Regions from separate parts of the Lysinibacillus sp. genome, predicted to be linked through region 1. Evidence: riboswitches for the same ligand, from Rfam matches in the RefSeq annotation. Region 1 holds a riboswitch; each other region holds the start of a gene.

Region 1 (5,237 bases):
ACCAACCGACGCCACCTCACATCATTCAAGCTTTACAGGAAGCAGCAGACAATCCTCAAAATCACAAATATTCGCCGTTTCGTGGTATCGCCGAATTACGCCAGGCAGCTGCCAATTTTTACAAACGGGAATATAATGTTGATATAAATCCCGACACGGAGGTAGCAATTCTTGGCGGAACAAAAATAGGTCTTGTTGAGCTACCTCTAGCCGTATTAAACCCTGGTGATACCATGCTATTACCGGACCCAGGCTATCCAGACTACTTATCAGGTGTAGTATTAGGTGATGTAAATTTTGAGGTTATGCCACTTTTTGCTGAAAATAATTTCTTACCTGATTATCATGCATTACCTAATGAAGTGAAAGAAAAAGCCAAGCTACTTTATTTAAATTACCCGAATAACCCTACAGGTGGTACAGCAACACTGGCATTTTTCGAAGAGACTGTTCGCTTTGCCAAGGAACATAATATTATCGTATCACATGATTTTGCTTATGGGGCAATAGGATTTGATGGCAATAAACCTATTAGCTTCCTACAGGCAGAGGGTGCAAAAGACATTGGTATTGAAATGTATACACTATCGAAAACCTTTAATATGGCTGGCTGGCGTATAGGCTTCGCCGTTGGTAACGCCGATATTATTGCGGCTATTAATCTCGTTCAAGATCATTTGTTTTGTAGTCAATTCCCTGCAATTCAGCAAGCAGCAGCAGTGGCACTAACAGCCTCTCAAGAATGTGCAGATGAACTAAGGGCTACTTATGAACGTCGTCGAAATGTATTAATTGAAGAAGCTCAAAGAATTGGCTGGCAAGTTACGGCTCCGAAGGGCTCCTTTTTTGCTTGGCTTCCTGTACCTGTAGGCTACACTAGTGAACAATTTGCTGATTTATTGCTAGAAAAAGCTGATATTGCAGTAGCCGCAGGCAATGGCTTCGGTCAATATGGCGAAGGGTATATACGTGTTGGCTTACTTGTCAGCGAGGAACGCTTACGTGAAGCCATTCACAGAATTGAACAATTACAATTATTTACCGCTTAATACTACTATGTCCTGTAGCATACATTCTCTACAGGGCATGCTATTTTTCGATTTTTCTTGGTAGCTCTAAACCTTGCTCTAGCGGATAAAATTGTATATGTCCTGTTTCTTCATCCAATCTACGAATATGCTGAACGCCTTGAATCTCAGCCAGTACAATGTCCGCTGTAATAACGGGATTTCTACCTTTCAGAAAGTGTCCCCCTGATACTACACCCCATTGATCACTCATCGAACCATGGAAATGTGTTTCATATCCTCCATCTCGTTTACAGACAACACCAGATCCTTGAATAAATTCGAGTGGTCCCTCTTTTTCAATGACTTCACTAAAACGGACTTTAATGTGCGATGTTTCATCAGGTACTAAATAAACAAAGCTACTTTTTTGGAAGCTCCCAATACAACTTACAATTGTAGCAGACTCTATATGATTCTCCTCACAGAGCGCCTCAATTCCTTCCATGATGTCTGTTCCCATTAGAATACGAGCACTAATAACCTTGCCAAATGAACCAATTCCATAATTTACTCTTACAGACATTGTTCTCCCTCTTTCATAACAAAAAATTATAATAATATAAAAAATTTTAAAAATATTTATTGACTTACTATACCCCATAAATTATATTAGTTCTATCGGAATTACAAAAAAATATTATAAATCTCTTATCAAGAGTAGCTGAGGGACTGGCCCTATGAAGCTCGGCAACCTCCTTTTTAAAAGGAAGGTGCTAAATCCTGCAAACGAATTTCGTTTGATAGATAAGAGAGGACATCTTTTTCATGAGCCTCTCTTAGTTTGTAAGAGAGTTTTTTTATTTTCAAAAAACCGATAAAAACATTTTGGAGGTCATTTTCATGAAAAAGAAAAATAAATTTTTAGTAGGTTTAGCAAGTCTTACATTAGTAGCAGCTCTAGCCGGTTGTGGCTCTAAAGAAGATAGTAAAGGTCAAGCTGAGGCAATCGATGAAAATAAAATCGTCGTTGGTGTCACTTCTGGCCCACACGAGCAAATTGCAGAAGTAGCAGCTAAAGTAGCAAAAGAAAAAGGCTTAGAAGTTGAGCTAAAGTCGTTTTCTGATTATGTTTTACCAAATACATCGTTAGCTGAAGGCGATCTCGATGCAAACAGCTACCAACATGAGCCTTTCTTGGACACATTTAATAAAGATCACGATACAGATTTAGTACCAGTAGGCAAAACTATTTTAAATCCAATGGGTATTTACTCTGAAAAATATAAATCATTTGATGATATTCCTGATGGTGCCACATTTGGCTTACCGAACGACCCAACAAATGGGGCCCGTGCCCTCTTTGTTTTACAAGAAGCTGGCTATATTAAGCTAAAGGATGGTGCAGACTTAACAGCCTCTATCCGTGACGTTGAAGAAAATAAAAAGAATTTACAGTTCATTGAACTAGAGGCGGCTCAAATTCCTAAACAGCTTAGTGAAGTAGATGTAGCAGCCATTAATACAAACTTCGCACTAGAAGCCGGCATTAATCCTAAAGAAGACTCTATTCTATTAGAATCTACTGACTCACCATACGTGAATTACATTGTAGTACGTGCTGAAAATGAAAACGACCCAACCATTAAAAAGTTTGTTGAGGCTTACCAATCTGAGGAAGTACGTCAATTCATTGAAGAAGAATTCAAAGGTTCTGTGATTCCTAGCTGGTAATATGCTTCTATTAGCAGAAGAATCTGCTGTATTCCTCATGAGAAAACGAGCAGATTCTCACTTTTAGAAGGACGAGAAAGGAGCAATATCGTATGATTCAATTACAAAATATATCGAAAGAATTTAAGACGAAAAAAGGGATCATTAAAGCTGTGGATGGAATCAATCTTCATGTGAAAAAGGGACAAATTCATGGGGTTATCGGCTATAGTGGTGCTGGTAAAAGTACACTTATTCGATGTGTCAATTTACTGGAACGTCCTACTTCGGGAAAAGTACTGATAGACAATGTGGACATTACAGCCCTTTCGCTAAATGAATTACGTCAAACACGACAAAAAATAGGAATGATTTTCCAACATTTTAATCTATTAAAAACTGCAACAGTTTACAACAATATTGCTGTGCCTTTAAAACTACTAGGCTATAACGACAAGGAAGTAAAAAACCGTGTAGCAAAATACGCCGAAATTGTAGGATTAACAGAGAAACTGGATAGCTATCCTAATCAACTTTCTGGTGGGCAAAAGCAACGAGTTGCTATTGCACGTGCCTTAGCACAAGAGCCAGAGATTTTACTTAGTGACGAGGCAACAAGTGCACTCGATCCTGAAACGACCGAGGCCATCCTTGAATTGTTGTTAAAAATTAACCGCGAGTTAGGCATTACGATCCTACTCATCACACATGAAATGAATGTCATTCAGAAAATATGTGATGAGGTATCTGTTCTCGAATCAGGTAAGGTCGTGGAGTTTGGTACTGCTATTGAGCTTTTTGCAAAACCGAAGCACCTTACTACTAGAAAGTTTTTAAATACAATTTCTCAGCGTAATTTATCCCCTTCACTCATTGAGCAGTTAAACGTTTCTGGAAGTGTCATTCGTTTAACATTCCTTGGTGATAGTACGGGTAAGCCATTACTAGCAGAAGTCACGAAGGTGTACGATGTGCAACCGAATATTTTAACAGCTAATATTATTGAATTAAAAAACGGCATTGTTGGGAATATCGTGGTGCATTTACATGGAGAAACCCATATCGTCCAAAAGGCCCTAACCTATTTTACAGAAAATGGTGTTGCGGTAGAAGAATTAGGAGGCGAATTCAATGAGTAGTATTCAAAGCTTCTTTTCAGATTGGTCAGATGTCATTGGAAAATCAATTATCGAAACATTCCAAATGGTCGGAATTTCGCTACTCTTCTCCATTCTAATTGGTATTCCCTTAGGGCTATTAATCGTTTTAACACGACCAGGTCAATCCTTTGAAAATAAAATTATCTATCAGCTTTTTAATCTCATCATCAATATTATTCGTTCTGTTCCATTTATCATTTTATTATTCTTCATCTTACCATTTACCAAATTAATTGTTGGTACAACGATTGGTGTTAAAGGTGTTATAGTCCCACTAGTTGTTTATACAGCTCCTTATATTGCACGCTTAATGGAATCTGCTCTTTTAGAGGTGGATTCAGGTGTGGTAGAAGCTTATACAGCAATGGGCATAAAACGTCGCCATATTATTTGGCATGTCCTATTACGTGAAGCACGCCCATCGATTATTTTAGGCTTAACGATTGCCACAATTGGCTTAATTGGCGCTACGGCAATGGCTGGAATGGTGGGGGCAGGGGGATTAGGTGACCTTGCCTACCGTTATGGTCATTTACGCTATGAGGTTGATGTTATGTATGCCACTGTCTTTATCTTAATCATCCTTGTTCAAAGCATACAATCCATCGGCAACCGCTTTGCTGCGAAATTAAAGAAAGACTAGGAGAATGACGATGACAACTGAAATTTACGTAGAAAAAAACGGCTATATCGCAACGTTAGTGTTAAATCGCCCTGATAAACGTAATTCTTTATCGAGGGCGATGTTTAAGGCCATAGTAGACCAGCTTGAGCAGTTACGTACAGATCCTTCTATTAAGCTATTAATTGTTCGCGGTATCAATGAAGTTGCCTTTTCATCAGGTGCAGATATTAGTGAGTTTTTAGATATTCGTTATGCTGCTGACAATGCCAAAGCCTATAACGATATAGCTTTAAAAGCCATTGATGCCCTTTATAAATTTCCGCACCCTACCATTGCAATGATTCAGGGCTTAGCGATTGGCGGTGGCTTAGAGTTAGCAAACGCATGTGATTTTAGATTGGCCACACCGAATAGTAAGCTTGGTATTACGGCAGCCAATATTGGTATTGTCTATAATCTTGAAAGCACTAAACGCTTAATCAATATTGTGGGTGTCGCCAAGGCAAAGGAAATTTTATATACAGCCAACATATTTACAGCGGAAGAAGGAAAAAGCATTGGTTTAATCACAGCCTTACATGAGCCAGAGGATATTGAAAATGCCACATTGCATTTTGCAGAGCATCTATTAAGTAAATCATCCGTTGCAAATGCAGGCATTAAAAAAATCATTCAGGCGATTGTAGATGGTGAAAACGAAGAGAACGAAGAACTGGCCCAAACCGTTCTTAA
Region 2 (5,237 bases), on a different contig from region 1:
AGGTATATGAGTGATTTTGAAAAGGTACATATGCAAAAATCTACTGTTTGTCATTCATAGTGTTTGAAAGGGAAGTTTTTTTCAATAAACTTGGAAAAATGTATATGGTTATGCCAAGACGTTATGGATAGGTATTTTTTCATTAATCTATCAATATGTTAAAAGGTATTTGATGTTTCTCGGCCTGCTGAAAGTAAACAGAATGAAAGAGGGAAGATGTGTGATTTTTCAAAAACAGAGAAAGACGAAGGTATTGGATCTACAGCAATACACAGTGAAAATGGATTTGTCTAATCGCCAATCAATGGCGAAGCAAATTGAAATGCTGAACTTAACGGAGCAAGACTTACAATATTTAAAGGCTTTCCAGCCATATGTTATGGACAATGTAGATCACATCGTAAACCGCTTTTATAACATGATAGGAACAGAGCATCATTTGGTAGATATTATTAGTCAACATAGTTCTGTAGAAAAGCTTAAAGTAACGTTACGGAAGCATATTATCGAAATGTTTAATGGAATAATTGATGAGGAGTTCTATCTAAGGCGTGTAAAAATTGCGAAGGTACATGTCCACATTGGACTAAGAACACAATGGTATATTTGCGCATTCCAAGATTTATCTATTTCATTTATTGATTTAGTTGAAAAAAATATAGAGTATCCTTATGATCAGTTCAATACAATAAGAGCTATATCGAAAATTTGTAACTTTGAGCAACAGCTCGTCTTAGAAGCTTTTGAAAATACTGTTGAAGAAATGAAAGAAAGCATGGAGCATGAGAGAGTCGCAATTGAACAACAAATTGTACGTTCTTCTGAAGAGCTTGCCACAATATCTCAGGAAACCAATCATTCTTTTTGCTGTCTCAGCAAGCAGTCTGATGAGATTAAAAAATTGGCCAAAAAATCGCTTGATGTATCGACTTTAGCTGAAAATGAAGCACTTGCAGGACGGGAACGTTTAAAAAATCAATCACAAAATATGCATAATATTATTCATTCACTTCATGATATTGAAGAAAATATAGAACAATTATCAGGTATGTCTAGAGAAATGGAGACAATCATGAGTGTTGTTACTACTATTGCGAATCAAACTAATCTGTTAGCTTTGAATGCAGCTATTGAAGCGGCTCGAGCTGGAGAGGCTGGAAAAGGATTTAGTGTAGTAGCAGACGAAGTTCGAAAGTTATCTATTCAAACAAAAGAATCTGTAACAGCGGTTGCTTTGTTATTGAAAAAAACAAGCGAACGGACTGAGAAATTAGAGTATTCTTTGACGAATATTCAAGGAGAAGTAGCGTCTGGTGAGGAAAATATGTTGCAAACAGAAGGCCAGTTTACGAGTATACTAGATGCCATGACTGAAGCAAAAGAACAAAATGATTGCATGGCAACAAAAATATAAGCAATCGTAGGTATATTAGGTGAGTTAGGGACATCATTTACAGAAGTAACGAATTCGGCAGAAAAATTAGCGACCTTTGCGCAAAATTTAAAAGTATAGACGGTTAGTATTTACTACAATGTATTAGGCGTAATTAACACTATAGTACCTATTAATATATATGTTGGCTAGAGCTATCTCCTAAAGGGATAGTTCTATTTTTGCTAAATTTGTAAAGGGTTGAATGCAATTTTCAATGAAAATAGGTTTATACTGTAGAAAGAACTAATAATAGGGGCGGTTTATATGAAAACAGTTGTTGTATTAGGTGGCGGAATTACAGGATTATGCACAATGCATTACTTACAACGTCAAGTGAAGGAGAATAATCTAGATGTTCGTCTAGTACTTGTAGAGAAAAATACATATCTAGGTGGTAAGTTACATTCGGCATATGAAGAAGGATTTATTATGGAAACAGGTGCTGATTCTATTGTCGCTCGCCATAAAGGTGTTATGGAGCTAGTGCAGGAGCTTGATTTTGAAGATAATCTAGTTTATAACGAAACCGGCATTTCTTATATTTACACAAATAATGAACTACATGCTATTCCAGCTGATTCTACATTTGGTATTCCAATGAGCTTGGCATCCTTAGAGGAAAGCACATTAATATCAGAGCAAGGAAAGCAGGAAGCATTAAAGGATTTGACATTACCAAACAAAGGCTTTACAAAGGAAAGTTCAATTGGCGAGTTCTTAACCTACTATTTAGGAGAGGAACTAGTAAAAAACCAAATTGCACCAGTTCTAGCAGGTGTGTATTCAGGTGATTTACATCAGCTTTCAATTGCTTCTACTTTACCGTATTTAATTGATTATAAGAATGATTATGGAAGTATCATTAAAGGTTTTGATGCGAACCGTGAGCAATTTGTTAAAGCTGCCAATAAAAAATTTATATCATTTAAAAATGGTTTAACTTCTTTAATCGATCGACTTGAGCAAACATTAACCAATGTTGAAATTATCAAGGGTGTCGCTACTTTACATGTTCAAAAACAGGAAGACCGCTATACAATTTCATTAGCAAATGGTGAAAATATCGGAGCAGATTATGTTGTGCTTGCACTACCGAATGAAGCTGTTCAAAGCCTCATGAAGGATGAATCATTAAACCGTTATTTTAATCAATTTACTACTGCGTCAGCCATTACCATATACTTAGGCTTCGATGTACCAGACGCGAAATTGCCAGCAGATGGAACGGGCTATATTGTCTCTCATAATTCTAACGTTACTTGTAATGCAGCAACTTGGACAAGTCGTAAATGGAAGCATACATCGAGAGACAATAAATTACTTGTACGACTCTTCTATAAGAGTATTAACCCAGCGTATGAACAACTACGTACCATGACTGATGAAGAATTGGTAACCGTTGCTTTAGAGGATGTTCGAAAGAGCTTGGGAATAGAAGAGGATCCAACCGTAGTAAATGTAACAAAATGGATTGATCAAATGCCTAAATACGACTTAGCTCACAGAGAAGCGTTACAAGGGTTGCTTCAGGAACTGAACAAAAACTATCCAAATTTAGCTATAGCAGGCTGTTCATATTTTGGTGTAGGTATCGGAGCTTGCATTCAAAATGGGAAAAAAATTGGTGAGGAGCTTGCAGAGGAACTATCCAGTTTCTAAGATTTTAAGTTAAAAATTACTTTGTTACGTGAAATACTCTTGACTCATTCGTCAGTAAACGATATGATTCTTTTAATTATTTAAAAAATTCATACTTAATTCTTATCAAGAGAAGCAGAGGGACTGGCCCATTGAAGCTTCAGCAACCAACTTATTGTCAGGTGCTAAATCCAGAAGACCGTTGAGTCGAAGATGAGAAGGAACAACAATGCTGAATCGTTAAAGCCTTCTTTTTTATGAAAGAAGGCTTTTTATTATACAGAGACATAGGAAGAGAGGCTAGTTTTATGGGATTGCTTGAGAAGTTAAACACGCATGTATTGACGGCGGATGGTGCAATAGGCACAGTTCTTTATGGCTATGGATTGGAATATTGCCATGAGGAAATGAATGTGCAGAGACCAGAGTTAATTGAAAAGATTCATAGAGAATATATTGCGGCTGGTGCTGACATCATTCAAACGAATACGTACGGTGCAAATGCCATCAAATTAGCTCGCTATGGATTAGAATCACGCGTTCAACAATTTAATGAAGCAGCTATTACAATTGCTAAGCGAGCAGCTGCAGATGGAGGTCAATTTGTTTTAGGGACAATAGGAGGTATTCGTGGTATCCGAAAAAGTGATGCAACACTAGAGGAAATATTAGCGACTGTAGAGGAACAAGCAAGTGTTTTACTTGCAGGAAATCCAGATGGCCTCTTACTTGAAACCTATTATGATTTTGAAGAATTAACTGCAACATTAAAAATGTTACGTGCAAAAACAATGTTACCACTTATTGCACAAGTATCTATGCATGAGCCTGGTGTTTTACAAAATGGAATGTCTTTAAATAATGCTTTGCATGAGCTAGAAACACTTGGTGCAGATATCGTTGGTGTCAATTGCCGGCTAGGCCCACATCATACAATACAAGCATTTGAAGGCGTAGAACTTCCTGAAAAGGCATTTATGTCAGCTTATCCGAACGCTTCACTTCTTGACTTAGAAGATGGGCGTGTCGTTTATGAATCGGAGGCTGATTATTTTGGTCGAGCAGCAGTAGAACTACGTGATCAAGGGGTACGCTTGATTGGGGGCTGCTGTGGTACGACACCAAAGCATATAGCGGCAGCAAAAAAATATTTAGAGGAGTTATCACCCGTTCATGAAAAGCATGCGAAACCTGAAAAGATTGAGATCGTTCGAGAAGCAGAGCCTCCTAAGTATGAGCCTCTTCATGAAAAAGTAAAACGTGAACGATCTGTCATTGTAGAACTGGATACACCTAGACATTTAGAAATTGATGGATTCCTTGTAGGAGCAAAACAATTGTATGATGCTGGCGCAGATGTAGTCATGATGGCAGACAATTCTCTAGCCTCTCCTCGTATTAGCAATATTGCAATGGGAGCATTGTTGAAGAATACACATGGCGTACGTCCTCTAACACATATTACATGTCGAGATCGTAATTTAATCGGTCTGCAATCACATTTAATGGGATTAAATGCTTTAGGAATTCATGATGTCTTAGCTGTTACGGGTGATCCAACAAAAGTTGGGGACTTCCCAGGTGCGACAAGCGTTTATGATGTATCCTCGATGGAGCTAATCCAATTAATTAAGCAGTTAAATGAAGGGGTCTCTTTCTCTGGTAAACCCCTTCGAAAAAAAGCAAATTTTTCAGTGGCTGCTGCATTTAATCCAAACGTTCGTGTGTTAGACCGTGCTGTGGCACGTTTAGAAAAGAAAATCGAACATGGTGCAGATTATTTTATTTCACAGCCCGTGTATACGAAGGAAAAAATTGTGGAAATTTACGAGGCAACAAAGCATCTACAAGCACCGATATATATTGGGATTATGCCCGTTACGAGTTATAAAAGTGCAGAGTTTTTACACCACGAGGTGCCTGGCATCAAATTATCAGAAGATGCCTTAGCAAGAATGAAGGCTTGTGGTGAAGATAAAGAACGTGCAACAGCTGAGGGTATTGCCATTGCAAGGGAATTAGTAGAGGTGGCTGCGCAATATTTTAATGGTATTTACCTTATTACACCTTTTTTACGCTATGATGTGACACTAGAGTTGATGAAATATATTGAGCAATTGGATGAACAAAAAAAAGGAGTAAGTATACATGGCTAAGCACTTGA
Region 3 (5,237 bases), on a different contig from region 1:
GCGATTAAGCGAGAGAAGCCTTTTTGGGCTTCCGCCATATCACCAAGTCGGAGGCTTAGTTCAGCATGTAAAAACTGAATTCTCTCTCCACCCTCCTGATTGGATGCAAAGGATTTACTATAAAAGTCTCTTGCTGCAAAAAGGTAGCGTTTTTCGGATTCTTCATCGTTTTTTAAACGATATAGCCAACCTATTTTTAATGCGAAATTCGCCATTAAGAGAGATTCTTCCATTGAAGCACGGGATACTAAATAAGCAAGCTTAAAACTGATTATGGCATCATCGATTGTACGTTCCTGGCAGATGTCCATGGGTTTTTGGAGCTCTTTAATGTATAGTTCATCAATGAGCTGCATGAACGGTCCATAAGTCCTTGTCATAGATTTGTGGTAGGCGTAGCCACAATGTGGGCATACAGCGACCTCATACAGCAAAGGATTTAGGCCATCATAAACAGGCATGAAATCTGTTTGTTCCTCGATGATTTTATATCGATTAGGGCGTACTTTATATGTTGTAAAATGCCTTTTGCAAAATTTGCAATCTACACTACTTTCGTAGTAATAAATGTTAAATGCCATAAGAATCAACTCCTTTGCCTGCTTTAGAAAATTATTTCTTTTGTTCTATCTATTCGTTAAAAAGTATCGTTCAATATATTTAAATGATTATCTTTTATTTTAACAATTCTGTGTTCTTTGGTATACTCCTTTAGAATTATTAAAATAAAAATAATCATTACATTATTTATTAATTGTCACTAGAACTGTTCCTTTAATAGTATTTATCGGTGCTGTTAATGTAAGTTATATAGATGGTTGAAAGTTTGTCGAAATACGTACAAATATTTTATTAGTAATCGTTAAAGGGATTTTTTTTGTGTGGTTCAAAAGTATTGTTTTGGAGGATGATTCAAGTTGAACTATAAAATAGTGTTTTTTGATGTAGACGGCACACTCATCAATTATGAGGATGGCTGTGTAGAAGAAAGTACAAAGCAGGCAATTGATTTATTAAAGAATAAGGGAATTCACCTTGTAGCAGCTACAGGAAGACCTTTATCCATGTGCCGTGAGTTGGAAGAGTTGGGGATAGAGACCTTTATTACGGCAAATGGTGCATATGTGAAACATCATGATCTTGTCCTACATAAAACGCCTATTGCTAAAGAGATTGTCCAAAATGTTGAGGCTTTTGCAATGGAACAACAGCATAGCTTAACATTTTTTACAGAGCAGCTAGCGATGAATAGCATACAAAGTCCAGCTGCTTTACATGCTATGCAGGAAACATTGTCTTTGGGAGATTTTCCGGTTATAAATGAAAAAATTACGAATGAGGAAGTTTTTCTCATGTGTCTATATACAGATGAACAGGGAGAAAAAAGATATGTTAGTCAATTTCCGAATATATTATGGCAGCGATGGCATCCTTATATTGTGAATGTACTACAGCAGGATGTTTCCAAGTCAATAGCTGTTCAAGCAGTACTAGATTATTTTAACATTGATTCTAAAAATGCCATTGCTTTTGGAGATGGGGATAATGATATGGATATGCTGGAGCTGGTAGGATTAGGAATTGCTATGGGAAATGGCAGCTTAGCTTTGAAAAACGTTGCTGATTTTGTTACAAAGAAATCTACCGAGGGCGGTATTGACTTTGCTTTGCGTCAGCTTCAAATAATTTAAAACAATCTTCAAGTTGCTTCTTCTGTTTTCCGCAGTTTGATTATAATGAAACCTGTATATTTTATAGTTAAAAAATTTTTAGGTGGGATAGTTTATGGCACATCACGTGCAATCTCTAATTGAACATTACGGGTATTTTGGCATTATCGTAATCCTAATTGGAGGTATAGTTGGATTGCCACTTCCTGATGAGGTTTTCTTAACATATGTAGGTTATAGTGTTTATCGGGAAAGCCTTGAACATATCCCTGCATTAGTAAGTGCCATGATTGGCGCAGTTGGAGGTATTACTTTAAGCTACTATATTGGTTATCGATTTGGCTTACCATTACTACAAAAGTATGGGCCAAAAATTCATATAACTGAACAAAAAATTGATTTTACGAAAAAAATGTTTGCCAAAATTGGACCTATCTTATTGTTAATAGGCTATTTTATCCCTGGTGTCCGCCACATAACAGCGTATATTGCGGCTATTAATAATTATCCATATAAAAAGTTTGCGTTCTTTGCCTATACAGGAGCATTTATCTGGACATTCACATTTATAACGTTAGGGAAAATGCTTGGAGAGAAATGGCGGTTTGTTGGTTACTACTTATCCCATTATAGTATGTATCTCATCCTATTATTTGTTCTATTAATGTTCGTCGTTTACTTTATATTCAAAAAAAGAAATGTACAAAAATAAAAGTCGGTATCTCTATACCGACTTTTAAGTTATGGCAAAATAGCAAAGGAGCGAACAGGGAATCCAGATGCTTTTTCTGGTTTAGGTACAATATTAAAAATAATTGCACCTGTTGCAGGTAGCTTGTCTAAATTAGTCATTAACTCAATTTGATAAGTGTCTTGTTCGAGCACAAAGTATTCACCATCTAGTTTGCCATTTTTACGAAAATCAGCTGCTGAATCAGTATCGAATGTTTCGTGACCAATCGCACTAACTTTACGTTCCGTCAGTAAAAATTGTAAAGCCTCTAAGCCCCAACCTGGAATATGGTTATACCCTTCCGCATCTTTATTGCTGAATGCTTCCTTATCTGGCCAACGTTTACTCCAATCGGTACGTAGCGCTACAAAGGTACCTGCCTCAATTTTTCCGTGCTGTGCTTCAAACTCAAGTATATCTTGAACACTTAAAGAAAAATCATGATTGCTAGCAGCTTCTTCGGACTTATCAATGACAACAAGGGGAAGAACAAGCTCTTTTAAATCGAGCTCTTCAAGGTACCGTGTGTCTCGCACAAAATGAATGGGTGGGTCGATATGCGTACCATATTGACCAGGGAAAGTGAACTGTTGTGCAAAGAACCCATCATCGTGAGAGAATAATGTTTCAAATTTTGCATCTTCGAACATGAAAAAATGGGGTGAGTTAGGGCCGAATGTATGTGTTAAATCGACCCATTGTTTAGATTTTAATAATTGTAATGATTGTAATAATTCATTAGGCATCGTTTTCCCTGCTTTCTTAAAATAGTAGTAAAAAAAGAGCCCCCTATAGAAGAGGACTCCTGAATAAACAACGGTAGTTCATCTTCTCATCTTCAAGGCTTTGGAATTAGGCCAATTGGAATTAGCACCATACTGTTGAGCTGGTTGCTGAGACTTCATCGGGCCAATCCCTCCGTCTCTCTTGATAAGAAAAATATAAGAATTTTCAGAAATAATAATACAAACACTTTATCATAGTTTTCTATAGTTTACAAGTTCAATAGGGATACAAGGTTAGGGTTTTTTTCACCAATTTAAATTCAATATGACACCACAACAGCCATTATCAATTAGACGTATTCTAAAACTATCAGGTGTATAGTTCGTTTCGAATTTCATCGTAATACCTGTGGATGAAATTAATTTCTCCACTTCTGCTTTATTTGAAAGTTGTGCTGCATTCATTAAATCATGGGCAAATTGCTGGGAGCTTTCAATTTTATCCGTCAGTAATTGGGCTTGCTGCATAATTGCCTTTATCCGTGTAACCGATGATTTTAATTTATGTGTATCAACAGGTGGAAAGGGATTGTTGGTCGGCATTGCAAGATGTTGGGGAAAGGATCTTACAGCAAGGTGGTTGGCAATTGGTGGCGCTGAGTAATGATAGGGATGAACGAAATACGGATAAGGATTGTAATACAATGGAATTCCTCCTATCCTATAGCTGATATCTTATCTTATGTATTCAAGCGAATTTAGGTGTAACTCCATTCTTGTCTTACTTATAACACAAAAAGGAAGCCACAGGGAGCTTCCTTTTTATCAATATTGTATATATACCGATGTTAAATTACCAAAATATCAAGTAAATGCTAGATAAACGGACTAACAATATTATTGTTTTTTATTATCGAAAAGCAACCATAATAATGTAACAATCGCTGCTAGCATAACCATTAGGAATCCATAAAGAGGCGTATGTGCTAATGATTGATGGCGAATAATAAAACCTCCAATATAGGATCCTAAAAATATACCAATGTTAAAAGCAGAAATGTTTAATGCTGAAGCCATAGAAATAGCTGACGGCACATATTTTTCAGACAGTAGAACAGCATATAACTGTAATCCTGGGACATTCATGAACATAAATAATCCCATTGTCAGTACCATGACTAAACCGATAATCGGTGATTCAAGAGTGAAGCCAATACCAAGTAACGCTAAGGCAAGTCCAACAAAAATTATAAAGATGGAACGTAGCGGATTTTGGTTAGCAAAATGGCCTCCTAATGTATTACCAATAGCAACGCAAATACCATAGACAACTAATATAATTACTACTGCATGTGGGGAATAGCCCATATATTGCTCTAAAATAGGTGAAACATACGTATAGACTACAAAGGCCCCACCATATCCAATAGCTGTAATGAAAAGGATTAATAACATGCGAATATTGCCTAATACTTTGCCAATATCACGTAAAGAAATAGGATTACCTTTTGATAATTGGTTAGGTACTAGTAAAGCATTACTAATTAAACCGATAATGCCTATAATGACGATAAAAATGAACGACATACGCCAGTCTGTTACTTGTCCAATAAATGTACCAAGTGGAACACCGGTCACAGTAGCTAGCGTTAAGCCTGTAAACATAAAGGCAATCGCGCTTGCTCGTTTATTTGGTTCAACTACATCAGCTGCTATAACAGAGGCGATCGACATAAACACACCATGAGCTAATGCTGAAATAATACGACCTATTATCAGTATAGAAAAAATTGGTGCGATAGCTGCAGTTAAATTCCCCGCTATAAAAATGGTCATAACAAGCAATAAAACTGTTTTTCGACTAAGACGAGATGTTAAGGCTGTTAATAATGGAGCACCAACAGTGACACCTAGTGCGTATATAGAAACGGTTAAACCGGCAGTGCTTAAAGATATACCAAAATCATCTGTAATTAATGGTAAAAGTCCAACACTGATAAATTCAGTGGACCCTATACCAAATGCACTGATTGCAAGTGCTAGCAATGTCAATTTTGCATTTGGCTTTTTTGATTGTGACATTTTACTAATATCTCCTTTGATTTTTTT

The links. A riboswitch is a leader RNA that binds a small molecule or an ion and turns the genes downstream of it on or off. The one in region 1 is predicted to bind S-adenosylmethionine.
Region 2: linked by a shared signal. The riboswitch ahead of RT445_RS04625 (bifunctional homocysteine S-methyltransferase/methylenetetrahydrofolate reductase) and the one ahead of RT445_RS00330 (MetQ/NlpA family ABC transporter substrate-binding protein) in region 1 are both predicted to bind S-adenosylmethionine.
Region 3: linked by a shared signal. The riboswitch ahead of RT445_RS03650 (cyclase family protein) and the one ahead of RT445_RS00330 (MetQ/NlpA family ABC transporter substrate-binding protein) in region 1 are both predicted to bind S-adenosylmethionine.

What each region holds. Positions count from the first base shown of each region.
Region 1 is NZ_DAMDAY010000001.1:71,728-76,964, reverse strand. Features, by position in the region: gene RT445_RS00340 (pyridoxal phosphate-dependent aminotransferase) at 1-1,049, shown strand, start outside; gene RT445_RS00335 (PPC domain-containing DNA-binding protein) at 1,090-1,593, opposite strand; SAM riboswitch class I at 1,716-1,821, shown strand; gene RT445_RS00330 (MetQ/NlpA family ABC transporter substrate-binding protein) at 1,911-2,741, shown strand; gene RT445_RS00325 (methionine ABC transporter ATP-binding protein) at 2,834-3,859, shown strand; gene RT445_RS00320 (methionine ABC transporter permease) at 3,852-4,523, shown strand; gene RT445_RS00315 (enoyl-CoA hydratase/isomerase family protein) at 4,534-5,237, shown strand, end outside.
Region 2 is NZ_DAMDAY010000011.1:15,900-21,136, reverse strand. Features, by position in the region: gene RT445_RS04635 (protoglobin domain-containing protein) at 221-1,414, shown strand; gene RT445_RS04630 (protoporphyrinogen oxidase) at 1,700-3,094, shown strand; SAM riboswitch class I at 3,194-3,293, shown strand; gene RT445_RS04625 (bifunctional homocysteine S-methyltransferase/methylenetetrahydrofolate reductase) at 3,382-5,229, shown strand; gene metH (methionine synthase) at 5,222-5,237, shown strand, end outside.
Region 3 is NZ_DAMDAY010000008.1:29,250-34,486, forward strand. Features, by position in the region: gene RT445_RS03635 (DUF2225 domain-containing protein) at 1-581, opposite strand, end outside; gene RT445_RS03640 (Cof-type HAD-IIB family hydrolase) at 918-1,691, shown strand; gene RT445_RS03645 (DedA family protein) at 1,786-2,382, shown strand; gene RT445_RS03650 (cyclase family protein) at 2,412-3,149, opposite strand; SAM riboswitch class I at 3,233-3,340, opposite strand; gene RT445_RS03655 (YuzC family spore coat inner layer protein) at 3,435-3,833, opposite strand; gene RT445_RS03660 (MFS transporter) at 4,026-5,210, opposite strand.